2 regions of the Variovorax glacialis genome follow, and region 2 is predicted to be linked to the other one. Evidence: riboswitches for the same ligand, from Rfam matches in the RefSeq annotation. Region 2 holds a riboswitch; the other holds the start of a gene.
What was found. Region 2 has a riboswitch for glycine ahead of ACSFBL_RS23680 (FAD-dependent oxidoreductase). Riboswitches for the same ligand answer to the same signal wherever they lie in the genome.
Positions count from the first base shown of each region.

Region 1: it holds a riboswitch for glycine, as region 2 does, so the genes downstream of both, gcvT (glycine cleavage system aminomethyltransferase GcvT) here and ACSFBL_RS23680 (FAD-dependent oxidoreductase) in region 2, are expected to answer to the same signal.

Region 1 covers NZ_JBPJZT010000002.1:338,616-345,788, reverse strand. The annotation lists gene gcvP (aminomethyl-transferring glycine dehydrogenase) at 1-2,433, opposite strand, end outside; gene gcvH (glycine cleavage system protein GcvH) at 2,470-2,844, opposite strand; gene gcvT (glycine cleavage system aminomethyltransferase GcvT) at 2,881-4,044, opposite strand; glycine riboswitch at 4,090-4,202, opposite strand; glycine riboswitch at 4,215-4,318, opposite strand; gene denD (D-erythronate dehydrogenase) at 4,357-5,385, opposite strand; gene ACSFBL_RS06050 (ABC transporter permease/substrate-binding protein) at 5,414-6,955, opposite strand; gene ACSFBL_RS06045 (alpha/beta fold hydrolase) at 7,058-7,173, shown strand, end outside.
Region 2 covers NZ_JBPJZT010000009.1:145,412-152,584, forward strand. The annotation lists gene ACSFBL_RS23675 (D-amino acid dehydrogenase) at 1-761, opposite strand, end outside; glycine riboswitch at 848-965, opposite strand; glycine riboswitch at 975-1,070, opposite strand; gene ACSFBL_RS23680 (FAD-dependent oxidoreductase) at 1,097-2,344, opposite strand; glycine riboswitch at 2,425-2,532, opposite strand; gene ACSFBL_RS23685 (helix-turn-helix domain-containing protein) at 2,680-3,414, opposite strand; gene ACSFBL_RS23690 (hypothetical protein) at 3,539-4,381, shown strand; gene ACSFBL_RS23695 (MFS transporter) at 4,407-6,365, shown strand; gene ACSFBL_RS23700 (phosphatase PAP2 family protein) at 6,376-7,035, shown strand; gene ACSFBL_RS23705 (hypothetical protein) at 7,139-7,173, shown strand, end outside.

The DNA of each region.
Region 1 (7,173 bases), on a different contig from region 2:
GTACAGCGTGGGGTAGTGGTCCTTCAGGCGCGAGCTGATGTAGTTGGCGCTGAGGATGGCGATCTCGGTCGCGGCCTTGAGGCCGACGGCGCCCATCATCCGGCAGTACATCCAGCTGATCGGCAGCACGGCCGCGTTGCCCAGCGGTGCCGCAGACACGGCGCCCACGCCGTGCGAGGCGATGCCGCCGGTCGCATGCCCGGGCAGGTAGGGCACGAGGTCCTCGACCACGCACACCGGCCCGACACCGGGCCCGCCACCGCCGTGCGGGATGCAGAAGGTCTTGTGCAGGTTGAGGTGGCTCACGTCGCCGCCGAACTCGCCTGGCGCGGCCACGCCGACCAGCGCGTTCATGTTGGCACCGTCCACGTACACGCGGCCGCCGTGCGCGTGCACGATCTCGCAGAGTTCCTTCACGCGGGTCTCGAACACGCCGTGCGTGCTGGGGTAGGTGATCATCACCGCCGCGAGCTTGTCGCCGTGCGTGCCGCAGGCGCGCTTGAGGTCGTCGATGTCGACGTTTCCTTCGGCGTCGCAGGCGGTCACGACCACCTGCATGCCGACCATCTGGGCGCTGGCAGGGTTGGTGCCGTGCGCCGAAGAGGGGATCAGGCACACGTTGCGATGGCCTTCGCCCTTCGCTTCGTGGAAGGCCTTGATCGCCAGCAGGCCCGCGTATTCGCCCTGCGAGCCCGCGTTGGGCTGCAGGCTGATGCCGGCATAGCCCGTGGCCTCGCAAAGCCACGCGCGCAACTGCTTGTCGAGCTGCGCGTAGCCTTGCAGTTGCTCGGCCGGCGCGAAGGGGTGGATGTTCGCGAATTCGGGCCAGGTGATCGGGATCATCTCGCTCGTCGCGTTGAGCTTCATCGTGCAGCTGCCGAGCGGGATCATGCTGCGGTCCAGCGCGAGGTCCTTGTCGCTCAGGCTGCGGACGTAGCGCAGCATCGCCGTCTCGCTCTTGTGGGTGTTGAACACCGGGTGCGCGAGGAAGTCGCTGGTGCGGCGCAGGTCCTCGGGGATGCGCGGCGTGATGCGGCCGCTGAGGTCCTCGAAGCGCGGCATCGGCTTGCCGGTCGGCACGAAGAGGGCCCACAGGGTCTCGATGTCGGCGCGCGTCGTGGTCTCGTCGAGCGAGATGCCCAGGTGGTTCTGCAGGCGGTGGCGCAGGTTGAAGCTGGCCGCCTCGGCGCGTTCGAGGATCTTGGCGGTGTCCTCGCCGGTCTTGACGGTGACGGTGTCGAAGGCGGTCACGTTGACGAGCTCCCGTCCCATCTGCTCCAGGCCCTGCGCCAGCACCGCGGTGAGCGCGGCGACGCGCTGCGCAATGCGCCGCAGCCCTTGCGGCCCGTGATAGACCGCGTACATGCTGGCGACCACGGCCGGCAGCACTTGCGCGGTGCAGATGTTGGAGGTGGCCTTCTCGCGGCGGATGTGCTGCTCGCGCGTCTGCAGTGCGAGGCGGTAGGCGGGCGCGCCGTGCGTGTCGACGCTGACGCCGACGATGCGGCCGGGCAGCGAACGCTTGTATTCGTCGCGGCACGCGAGGTAGGCCGCATGCGGCCCGCCATTGCACATCGGCATGCCGAAGCGCTGTGTGGTGCCGCAGACGATGTCCGCATCCCATTCGCCGGGCGGCACCAGCAGCGTGAGCGCGAGCAGGTCGGCCGCCACGCAGAAGGCGGCGCCGAACTGGTGCGCGTGGCCCGCGAGCGGGCGCAGGTCGTGCACGTGCCCAGTGGTGGCGGGGTATTGCGCCAGCACGCCGAAGAATTCACTGCTCGCCATCAGGTGCGGCAGGGTCTCGGACACGGTGCTGACCTTGACCTCGATGCCCAGCGGCGCGGCACGCGTCTTGATCACTTCGATCGTCTGCGGATGGCAATCGCCCGACACCAGGAAGACGTTGCTCTTGCTCTTCACGCTGCGCTTGGCCAGCGTCATCGCCTCGGCGGCGGCCGTCGCCTCGTCGAGCATCGACGCGTTGGCAATGGCCACGCCCGTGAGGTCGCAGACCATCGTCTGGAAATTGACCAGCGCCTCCATCCGGCCCTGCGAGATCTCGGCCTGGTAGGGCGTGTAGGCCGTGTACCAGGCGGGGTTCTCCAGCACGTTGCGCAGGATCACGCCGGGCGTGTGCGTCCCGTAGTAGCCCTGTCCGATGAAGCTGCGCGCCACCTTGTTCTTCGACGCTATCGCCTTGAGTTCGGCCAGCGCGTCGGCCTCCGTCAACGGTGCCGGCAGGCGCATCGGCCGGCTGCGGCGAATGGCCGGCGGCACGATGCCGTCGATCAGTTCGGCGCGCGTCGTCGAGCCGACGGCAGCCAGCATGCGCGTCTCGTCCGCGGCTTCGATGCCGATGTGGCGCGCGATGAATTCCTCGGCGTTCTCGAGTTCGCCGAGCGAGGGGAGGGTGGGCAGGACGGGCGTCGACATGGAGATGGTCGTTGGGTCAGGAGAGGCAGTGGAGGATCAGTTGTCTTCGGCGAACTTGGCGTAGGCGGTTTCGTCCAGCAGCGCTTCGAGCTGGGTCGCGTCGCTGACGCGGACCTTGAAGAACCAGCCGGCATCCATTGGCGCACTGTTGGCGAGCGACGGGTCGGCGCGCAGCGCCTCGTTGACCTCGGTGATCTCGCCCGAAACCGGCATGAACACATCGGCCGCAGCTTTCACCGACTCGACCACGCCCGCGACCTCGCCCTGGCTGAAGGTCTTGCCGACTTCCGGCAGGTCGACGAAGACCACGTCGCCCAGCGCGTCCTGCGCATGCACCGTGATGCCGACGGTGACGAGCGTTGCATCGTCCTGTTTGACCCACTCGTGGTCCTTGGTGTACTTGATGGTCATGAATGAAGCTCCTTGGGTAGTTGGGTATTGGTGGGGTCAGCCTCGGTAGTAGCGGGCAGGAACGAAAGGCATGGTGCTTACTTCCATGAGCACGGGCTTCCCCCGCACGACGGCCTGGATGCGCGTGCCCGGCTCCGCATAGGCCAGCGCGACATAGGCGATGGCGACTGGCCGGTCGACCGTCGGTCCGAGCAGACCGCTGGTCACATGGCCGATGGCGACGCCTTCGAATGATTCAAGGAGCGTGCCATCGCGCACCGGAACGCGATCCAGCGCCACGAGGCCGACGCGTTTGCGCTTCAGCGTCTCGTGATCGAGGTGGCCCGCCGTGCCGCTGGCGGCCGTGAGTTGCGCGAGGATCCGCGCCGCGCCGGGAAAGCCGCCTTCGCGTGCGCCGCCCGTTCGCCGCACTTTCTGCATCGCCCAGCCGAGCGATGCCTCGACCGGCGTGGTGGTTTCGTCGATGTCGTTGCCGTAGAGGCAGAGCCCGGCTTCGAGGCGCAGCGAATTGCGCGCGCCCAGCCCGACGGGCTTGACCTCCGGCTGGGCGAGCAGCAGGCGGGCCAGGGCTTCCGCATCCTTGGCCGCGACGGAAATTTCGAAGCCGTCCTCGCCCGTGTAGCCGCTGCGCGTGACGAAGGCCGGAAGGCCGCCGATCTGCACGGCGCCGCCGGTCATGAAGACGAAGCGCTCGACGCCGGGCGACAGCCGGGCGAGCGCCGCCGCGGCCTGCGGCCCCTGGAGCGCCAGCAGCGCTTGGTCGGGCATCGGCAGGACCTGGCAGCGCTGGCCGATCTTCGCCGTGATGTGCGCGAGGTCGGCCACCTTGCAGGCGCCGTTCACGATCACGAACAGCGAATCGTGCCCTTCGTTGAAGAACATCAGGTCGTCGAGGATGCCGCCCTCGTCGTTGAGCAACAGGCCGTAGCGTTGCTTGCCCGGCGCGAGGCCGATCACGTCGACCGGCATCAGGGTCTCGAAGGCTGCCGCCGCATCGGGGCCGACCAGGCGCAACTGGCCCATGTGCGAAATGTCGAACAGGCCGGCGGCCTCGCGCGTGTTGCGGTGCTCGGCCATCAGGCCTGCGGGGTATTGCACCGGCATCGAATAGCCCGCGAAGGGAACCATGCGGGCGCCAAGTTCCACGTGCAGGGCGTGAAGCGGTGTCTTCAGAAGATCGTCGGTCGATGCGGAGGCCAAGGCACTCTCCAAAGGGGCAGTCCAGATCCATGACCGAAGCCATGGGCCACCCCTGCTGTCCGCTTTACCTGAGAGATTCGCCCCACGATCGGGGTTTGCTCCTTCGGTGGACGGCCCTCCGACTCGATGACGGGCCGCCTCTCTCCAGCAAGGAAACGCCCGTGTGGAGGGGCGCCTCGTCAGTCCTTTTGCCTGAGCGTTCGGGCCCTTGTGATGGGGGGACCTGCGCCTTCGGCGGCACCGCTGTCGCGGGGCTCTCTCCTGACGGGAATGAGTGTAAGGGATTGGCGGCACGCCGGCCGCCGAATTCGTTCAGCCTGACGGCGCCTGCACGGACACCTTGATCGCGCCCGGATTCTCGCGGACGTATTCGAGGATCACGTCATCGAAGCTCGCGTCGGCGTCGAGCCCGAGCGCACGCGCGCGCACGGTCTCGAAGCGTCCGGGCCAGCTCTTCACGATGCGGCGGATCGCAGGGTCGGGCGTGCGGTCGAGCAGGTTCGTCGCTGTGGTTCCCGCGACGCGGCCGAGTGCCGCGGCCATCTCGCCGACGGTGGTTGACAGCGATGGGAGATTGAGCGCAGTGCGCGGTCCCCATTGCGCGTCGCTCGCTTCGGCTGCGCGAACAAGCCCTTCGATGGTGCGCGTCGGCGACGCGATCGCCACCGGCGTTTCGTCCGCCACAGGACAGGCCGCGCGAACGCCGGCGAGCGGCTCGCGGATCATTCCGCTGAAGAAGCCAGAGGCCGCACCGTTGGGCATGCCCGGTCGCACGCTGACCGTCATCAGCCGCACGCTCCGGCCGTTGATGAAGCCCTTGCGCGTGTAGTCGGCCACCAGCTGTTCGGCGATGAACTTCTGGATGCCGTAGCTGGTCTGCGGCGTGGGCAGGGTGCTGTCCGTGATGACCTCGGGCAAGGGCTGCTCGGGCGAATTGCCGTACACGGCGAGCGAGCTCGAGAAGACCAGCGTCGGCACGGTGCCCAGCTTGCGGCAGGCGTCGAGCAGTGCATTGGTGGCGGCGAAGTTGCTGCGCATGCCGAGATCGAAGTCGGCCTCGCATTCGCCGCTGACCGCCGCGGCCAGGTGGAAGAGCAGCGTGGTGTCGCGCGGCACAGCGCGTTCGGGCGCGCTGGTGAGCAACTCGTTCAGATCGCCGACGACCGCGGTCACGCGCGGATCCTGCGCCAGATCTTCAGGTGGTGCCACGCGGTCGACGAGCGTGATGCCCTCGATCGACGCAGGCGTGGCACCGGCCAAGGTGAGATGCCCGCGAGCGAGCAGGGTGCGGGCGAGTCGTGCGCCGACGAAGCCGGCACCGCCGGTGATGACGATGTTCATGGACGAAGGATCCTCCAGGTGGGCGGTTTCAGTCTTGCATGCGCCGGCGCATCACGTAGTCGATGGTCTCGAACAAGGCCTCGCTCAGCAGCGCCAGCACCGCGGCCGGTACGGCGCCTGCGAGCAGCAATTCGCGGTCGTTGAGCGCAAGCCCGGTCACGATGCGCTCGCCGAAGCCGCCGGCGCCGATGAAGGCCGCGATGGTCGCCGTGCCGATCGCGATCGTCGTCGCGGTGCGCACGCCCGCAAGGAGCGTGGGGAGCGCCAGCGGCAGCATCACGACCTGCAGGTTCTGCACCCCGGTCATGCCGAGGGCAGTGCCTGCCTGCCGCAATCCGGCGGGAACCTCGGCCAGCCCGGTGACGGTGTTGCGCATGATCGGCAGCAGCGCGTAGAGCGTAAGCGCGACCAGCGCCGGCAGCGTGCCGATCGCGCCCATCAGCGAGATCAGCACGGCGAGCATCGCGAGCGAAGGAACCGTCTGCAGCAGGCCCGTCAGCCCGAGCACTGTCGCGCGCGTCCGCAAATGAGGAAAGACCAGGACGCCCAGCGGCACCGCGATGAGGATCGCGAGCCCGACGGACACCGCGACGAGCATCAGGTGTTGCCGCGTCAGCCGGCCGAGGTCGGGGCCGAGCAGCTTGGCCATGAAGCCGCGCGAGCCGGCGTCCTGGGCACCGGCCGGGGCCGCCTTCGCAACGCCCTGGCCCTGTTGCGCCAGGAAGTCGCGGGCGATGACGTCGAAGGCCACGCCCTGCAGTTCGGCACGTGCGTTCATCGCGATCATCGCGCGCTCGTCGATGCGCCCTTCAAGCTTCTGGAGCGCCGCCCAGGCCTTGGGCGCGCGCGTCGTGACGTCCAGACGGTAGAGCACGACAGCGTCGTAGCGCGGGAAGTAGCCGAGGTCGTCCTGGAGCACGCGCAGGCCGAGATGGTCGATCTTGGCGTCGGTGGTGTAGATGTCGATCACGTCGATCTGCTTCGCGGCGATCGCGTCGTAGGCGAGCCCGTGGTCCAGGCCGGTCGGCGTCTGCTTGAATCCATAGCGCGTGGCCAGGCCCTGCCAGCCGTCCGCGCGGCCGATGAACTCGTTGGACAGGCCGAGCTTCAGCTCGGGGTGATTCGCCAGATCGCTCAGCGTGCGCACGCCGAGGCGGTCGGCATCGGCGGCCCGCATGGCCAGCGCATACCCGTCGTTGAAGCCGAGCGGAATCGCAACGCCGAGGCCGAGCGGCAAGAGGGCCGCGTTCATGGCTTCGCGCGTCATCGACTGGGGGCTCTTGAGAATTTCCAGGGCGATGGTGCCGGTGTATTCGGCGTAAAGGTCGATGCCACCCGAGAGCAGGGCTTCATAGACGATCGCGGTGTTGCCCAGCCCTTGCCGGACGATGGGCGGTGTCGGCGTTTGCGGCGCTGCGGTCTGCGCGAGCACCTCGGCCAGGATGTACGACTCGGTGAAGCGCTTGGAACCGATGCGCAGGCTTTCCGCCTGCGCGCGCGCGAACGTGGCAGCGCAGAGCAGACCCAGGCAGATCAGGGCGGCGAGCCATGGGCGGCGCGACGAAAGCATCGGCCCAGTGTATCGGCGCGCTGTGGGGCTGGCTCGTTCTCCTACACCGGGTCGTGCGGCCTGCTGTCGCTGCGAGGGCATGGATGAACGCAAAGTGAACGCGTGCTCATCAACTACGTCCGACGCGGTGAAGGGAAGCCCCTGTTGCTCGTGCATGGACTGGGCAGCAGCTGGCGCTCGTGGCAGACCGTCCTGAATCCGCTGGCTGCCGAACGCGC
Region 2 (7,173 bases):
AAGGCGTCGCCGCGAATGCGCTGGAAGCGGCCTTCGCTGTCGGTGGCCTCGACGTGGTCGATGCTGCCGCCGGCCTCGCGCAGCGCCGTCACGGTGTGGCTCATCAGGAACTTCACGCCGGCCGCAGTGGCCAGTTTGACGAGTTCGCGCGCAAAGCGGTTGGCGTCGCCGGATTCGTCTTCGGCCGTGTAGGTGGCACCGGCGAGCTGGGAGCGGATGTGGGCCAGTGCGGGCTCGATCTTCACGGCCGCGTCGGCGGAAATCACCTGGCGGTCGCAGCCCAGGGCGCGCATCTGCTCGGCGGGTTCGAGGGCGGCGTCGAACTCTTTCTGCGTCGTGTAGAAGTGCAGGATGCCCTGCGTGCGCTGCTCGTAGCCGATGCCGGTGTCGCGGCGCAGTTGCTGCAGGGTGTCGCGGCTGTAGGTGCCGAGCCGCACGATCTGCTCGATGTTGTGGCGGGTGCGCGCCGGCGTGCACTCGCGCAGGAATTGCAGCCCCCACAGCCATTGCCGCATGTCGGCGCGCATGCGGAAGAGCAGGGGAGCGTCTTCCTTGCCGAGCCATTGCAGTACCTTGAGTGGCGCACCCGGGTTGGCCCAGGGCTCGGCGTGGCTCACCGAGATCTGCCCGCCGTTGGCGAAGCTGGTTTCCGCGGCCGGCGTGGCCTGCCGGTCGATGACGGTCACCTCGTGACCGAGTTGCTGGAGGTAGTAGGCCGAGGTCACGCCGAGCAGGCCGGCGCCAAGAACGATCACACGCATTGAAAGCACCTTCGAAGGTTGCAGCGCTCGGACGGATCGGTTTCGGAAGCTGAATGGAAAAAGCAACCGGACCGGACGTCCAAGTTGCCGCTCCCCCTGTCCTCGGTACCTGAGAGATTCACCCGCTGCGCCCGCAGCGGGTTTGCTCCTTCGGTGCATCACGCTCGCATGCGAGTGAAGTGATGGCTCTCCAGACGGCTATGACAGTTGGTGCAGTACAGGCCCGTCTTGCGAGCCGACCTGAGCGTTTATGGGAGTTTGCGCCTTCGGTGGGGCCGCTTTCGCGGCCCGCTCTCCTGCAGTGCGGCGATTGTAGGCGGCCGGAGGCCTCAAGGCTACAAGCCCCTGAAGGCGAACTGGAGTTCGGGGCGCAGGCCGCTGACGATGCGGGCGATGGACTTGCCCGCTCCGAGGGCATTGATCCAGCTGGGTGTGCCGGGCGCCGTGTTCAGGAACAGGTTGGGGAGGCGCGTCTTGCCGATCATCGGCAGTCGGGTCCTGCTCACGGCGTGCATCTCGGTGGCGAGCGATGCGTGCGCCATGTCGCCCGCGCCCGGGAGCAGCATCTCGACGCGCGTCAGGATCGCATCGAAGCGGTCCGAATCGGGTTCGCTTTCCTCGTCCAGGCCGGCACGAACCGTGGCGGTGACACGCAGGTGGTCGCCTTGTGGCGTCTCGACGCGATCGATGCGCAGCTTGCCCTGGCGATCGCGCAGCGCGACGCGCGGCGCGCGGGTCGGATCCTTGACCGGTATCGTCACGATGTACTCGCGCACGAAACGCAGCGGCATGGAGACGCCCAGGTACTCCGCGTGCTGGACGCTCGACGAGCCCAGCGCCAGCACATAGGCCTGGGCACGGAGCGTGGTGGCGCGGCCATGGGGATCGAGCACCTCGACGCGGTCGATGCGGCCGTCGCGGTCCTTCAGCGACACCACCGTGTGCTTTGTCAGGAAACGCACGCCCGCCGCGCGGCAGAGGAAGACCAGGCTTGCCGCGAACTGCGAAGGATCGCGGGCCGGGTCTTCGGCCGAGTAAGTCGCGCCGGCAAGTTTGTCGCGGATGGCCTTCAGCGCGGGCTCCATGCGGATCGCGTCATCGGCGGAAAAGAGCTGTTCCTCGCAGCCGAGTTCGGACCAGTGTGGGGCGCGGGCCATTCGATGGTTGAAGGCCGCGGCATCGGTGAACAGATTCAGCAGGCCGCCGATACGCGTGCCCTGCGGCATGCCCGCCTCTTCGCGCAGGACGCGCGCACTCTTGCGACTGTAGGCGGCGAGGCGAACGAGGTGCTCGACCGGGTCGCGCTGGGGCTTTTCGCCGATGGCGCGATCGAGCAGCCTGGCGACGCGGCGGCGCAATCCAGTGCGCAGCCGGGCCCATCGGCTTTGCGCCCGCCCGCCGTGGACAGGCGTGGATTCGGGCCGCTTCGACGTGGATGCGTCGCCGGTCGGCGCGACACGCCCGCGGGCCTTGGCGGCCGGCGTCGCATGCCGGTCGACCACGATGACTTCATGGCCCAACTGCTGAAGGTAGTAGGCCGAGGTGACACCGAGCAAGCCGGCGCCGAGTACAACCACGCGCATGTCCGAATCCTTTTGGGATGGCACGAACGGCGGGCGTTGGTGCTCACTGTGCGAAGCGGCCGTCACCCGGGGTTCAGATTGCCGCTCCCCCTGTCTCTGTTACCTGAGAGATTCATCCGGCGCGACCTGCGACGGACTTGCTCCTTCGGTGCGCCACATTGGCGTGGCGTCTCTCCAGTCGGCGATTGATCAACGAAAAGCAGTGCCTGAACCACTGTGTGTGCGGTTCACCTGAGCGTTCATGGGAGTTTGCGCCATCGGTGGGACGAGTCTGTCCACTTTTCTGCAGGCCATGATTTTATAGAGGAAACCGGTTTCCGTGTGTTTCATCACACTCAGGCGCGTCGCAGCCGGGTGAAGAGCTCGAACTCCCAGTTGCGCATTCCCAGCAGCAATGTGTAGCCCTCGCGCTCCTTGGGCGACAGTTTCTGGTCGGTCTGGTGCTGCTGCGCGAAGTCCTGCGCGACGCGCTGCAAGCGGTCCAGGAAGGCCGGGGCGAGCGACTTGCTGATGGAGCCGTGCACCAGAAGGAGGCCTTCTGCGGGGCCGTCGAAGCCGCCGCGGTAGTAGTCGAGCACCACGTTTTCCCGGAAGAAATCCATCACCGGGCCGTGCGGACGCCAGCGGAAGGTCTTGGCCAGCTTTAGCCGGTAGCGGTTCAGCGGGCGCAGCTCGATGATCCCGATGCGGTCGAGCTGGGCCAAGTAGCCGATGCACTCGGCCTCGGTGATGCGGTAGGCACCGACGATCTGCTCCAGCGTCCACTGGCTCAGCACGCAGATGGCGAGCAGCAGCAGCTTCTTGTCCTTCACCACCGCCTTTTCCTGCTCGAGCGTGAGCTCCTTGAGCAGGGGCTGCGAATCGGCCACACGGCGGGCGAGTTCCGCGAAGTCGATCTTCAGGGCCCGGCAGATGGCGTCGACCCGGGTGAGGGGCATGTCGCCCTTGGCGAGCATCCGCTTGACGCTGGATTCGGCCATGTCCAGCGACTTGGCGAGGTCCCCGTAGGTCATGTGGGCGTTCTTGAGTTCGTTCTTGAGGGCCTGGACCAGGTCGACGGTGGTGCTCATGGAGAGAGTCGGTATTGCCGGTTGATACCGGAAGTGGTGGAAAAGTACGCCGTATCGATTTTCGATGCCTGCCGGTGGGTTGACAACCTAGATTCCACCCCACGCCAATCACCGGAGTTCCGCCATGTCGCTGTCGTCTCTCTCCAGCCGCGAACGTTGCCTGCTGTCGCTGTTCGCGGTGCTCCTGCTGGCGGCGATCGTCGGGCCGGCGGTGCCAGCAATCGGATCCGGCGGGACCGCGTTTGCCGACAGCCAGGCTTGGCACGGCCTGCCGAACGCGATGGACGTGCTCAGCAATCTGCCTTTCGCCGCCATCGGCATCTGGGGCCTGCGCTGGCTGCATTGGCTGGACCGGGTGCACGAAGAGGCCCAGGATGCGGCGGTGCTGCCCCAGGCTGCGATCCAGCCGCCGGTCAATTCGCTCGATTGCGCCTGGATGTTCTTTGCGGGGCTGATCCTCACGGCCCTGGGCTCGGCCTTCTACCACCTGGCGCCCGACAGCATGCGGCTGGCGGCCGACCGCGCCGGCATGGCGGTCGCCTTCGCGGGGCTGGTGGGCTTCGCGGTGTGCGAGCGGGTGAGTGCCCGCGCCGGCTGGCCTGCGGCCTGGTTCACCCTGGTGGGCGGTTTGCTGGCGGCGGCCATCTGCCACAAGACCGGCAACGCGCTGCCTTGGGCCCTGGTCCAGTTCGGCGGCATGACGCTGATCGCGGCGCTGGCCTTGACCAAGCCGATGCATGGCGCGATCGGCCTCAAGCTGGGCTGGGTGATCTGCTTCTATGTGCTGGCCAAGCTGTTCGAGCTGGGGGACCACGCGATCTTCGAGGCGACGAATCAGCTCGTGTCGGGGCATAGCCTCAAGCATCTGACGGCCGCGCTGGCTGCGCTCCCGGTGCTGCACGCCTTGCAGACCATGGAGCGGCAATCCCTGCGGCACAATCCGGGCGCCGCCACCGTGACGGCTTGAGGAACCTGCCAGCAAGGCCTTACGAATGACATCATCCGTCGACGCGTCTTCCTCCCCGTCCAGCGTGCCCGATCCGCAAGGGCACGCCAACCAGTTCGCGCTGCTGGGGCAGCGCCGGTTTGCGCCCTTCTTCTGGACCCAGTTCGCCGGCGCGGCCAACGACAACCTGTTCAAGTTTGCGTTCACTGTCATGGTGACCTACCAGCTGCAGCTCAGCTGGATGCCGCCGGCCATGGCGGGGCTCGCGATCGGTGCCCTGTTCATCCTGCCCTTCCTGCTGTTCTCCGCCACCGCCGGGCAGTTCACGGACAAGTACGACAAGACGAAGATGATCCGCTTCGTCAAGAACCTCGAGATCGCGATCATGCTCATCGCGGCATGGGGCTTCGTCCGGGCGGATGCGGCGGTGCTCCTGGGCTGCGTCTTCCTGATGGGGCTGCACTCGACCCTGTTTGGCCCCGTCAAGTTCGCCTACCTCCCGCAGGTGCTGGACGCCCGTGAACTCACAGGCGGCAACGGCATGGTCGAGATGGGCACCTTCGTCGCGATCCTGCTGGGGCAGGTCGCGGGCGGCCTGCTCGTGGCAGTGCCGCAAGTCGGGCATACGTCGGTGGCTGTCGCGTGCGTGCTGCTGGCGCTGGTGGGCCGCGGCGTGGCGCAGGCGATTCCGCGCGCGCCCGCGACCGACCCGGGCCTGACGATCAACTGGAATCCGATCAGCGAGACATGGCGCAACCTCAAGCTGGCCCACGGCAATCTCGTCGTGTTCCGCTCGCTGCTCGGCATCTCCTGGATGTGGTTCTTCGGCGCGGTCTTCCTGAGCCAGTTCCCGAGCTTCGCGAAAGAAGTGCTGCACGGCGATGAACAGGTTGCTTCCCTGCTGCTTGTGGTCTTCTCGGTGGGCATCGGCATCGGCTCTCTGCTGTGCGAGACGATGAGCCGGCGCCAGGTCGAGATCGGGCTGGTGCCGCTGGGCGCCATCGGCATGAGTGTCTTCGCCGTCGACCTGTACTTCGCGTCGCGCGCGCTCCCCACGCTGAGCGACACGGGGCTGGGCACCTTCGTGCGGCAGCCGGCGCACTGGCGCGTGATGGCCGACCTCGGCCTGCTGTCGCTGTTCGCGGGCCTCTACAGCGTGCCGATGTACGCGTTGATCCAGCTGCGCAGCCAGCCGACCCACCGGGCGCGGATCATCGCGGCCAACAACATCCTCAATGCGCTGTTCATGATCGGCAGCTCGATCATCGCGGGCGCCTTGCTCAAGGCGGGCTTCACGATCCCGCAGATCTTCCTGTTCACCGGCATCGCCAACGCGGTGGTGGCGTTCTACATCTTCATGCTGGTGCCGGAATACCTGCTGCGCTTCGTGGCCTGGATGCTCTCCCGGTTCGTGTACCGCTTCGACGTGAAGGGCGACGAGCACATTCCGACGGAAGGGCCGGCGGTGCTGGTGTGCAATCACGTGAGCTTCATCGATGCGGTGCTGCTGATGGCGGCGAGCCCGCGGCCGATCCGCTTCATCATGGACCACCGCATCTTCCGGGTGCCGGTGCTCGGGTGGCTGTTCCGGCTGGCCAAGGCGATCCCGATCGCACCGCAGAAGGAAGACCCCGCCGCGTACGAAGAGGCCTTTGCGCAAGCCGTGCAGGTGCTGCGCGAAGGCGACCTGCTCGCGATCTTTCCCGAGGGTGCGATCACGCGCGACGGCACCCTCCAGCCCTTCAAGGGCGGCGTGATGAAGATCCTGGAGGCTGCCGGCGCCGAAGGGATCGAAGCGCCGGTGATCCCGATGGCCCTGGTCAATCTCTGGGGCTCCTACTTCAGCCGGGTCGAGGTGCGCGACGGGCAGCACGTCGCGATGGTGCGTCCGTTCCGGCGCGGATTCTTCAGCCGCGTCGGGCTCAACGTCGGCGACGCCATGCCGCAGGCGGACGTCCAGCCCGAAGCGTTGCAGCGGCGTGTGCGCGGCCTGCTCGGCGCCTGACGTCCGCCGGATGCATCTGCCCTTCTCCGAGGCCTTCTGGTACTCGGTCACCTGGTTTGGTGACAGCGGCTTCCTGCTGCCCGCCGCGCTGTGGATCGCGGTGTGGCTCGGCATTCGCAGCAGCACGCGGCCGTCCGCGGCTCTGTGGGTGATCCTTTTCGGTCTCGGCGCCAGCCTGATCGCAGCGACCAAGATCGCCTTCCTGGGCTGGGGCATCGGGAGTCCGGCGCTCAACTTCACCGGCTTCAGCGGCCACACGGCGCTTTCGGCCAGCGTCTGGCCCGTCGCATGCTGGCTGGCGGCTTCGCGCTGGGACCATCGGGCGCGCGTTGCCGCCGCGTCCTTCGGGCTGCTGTTCGCCGTGCTGATCGGGTTGTCGCGGCTGGCGATCTATGCGCATTCCAAGTCGGAAGTCGCGGCCGGCTTCGCCCTGGGGGTGAGCATCAGCGGGATCTTCCTCTGGCAGCAGCATCGGCTGCCGCATCCGCGTGTGAGCTGGACGCTGGTGCTGCTGAGCCTCGCGACGCCCGTCCTCTTTCTTCGCCCGGGCAATCCGGCGCCGACGCAAGGCGCGCTCGAGGTGATCGCGATGCGCCTCGCGGGGATCGAGCAGCCGTACACGCGCGCCGACCTGCTCGCGCGCCGACGGAAGCCACCCGGTATCGAATAGAGATACCGGCGGCGCAGGAAGCCGCCACCGGTGCATTAGTTCACGCTTTGCCGTGCAAGTGCGAAAGATCATCCGCGCACTTTCACTTCGCCGCGAGGCTTTCATGCATCCCTCCTCTTCGACCGTCTCCACGGTGGT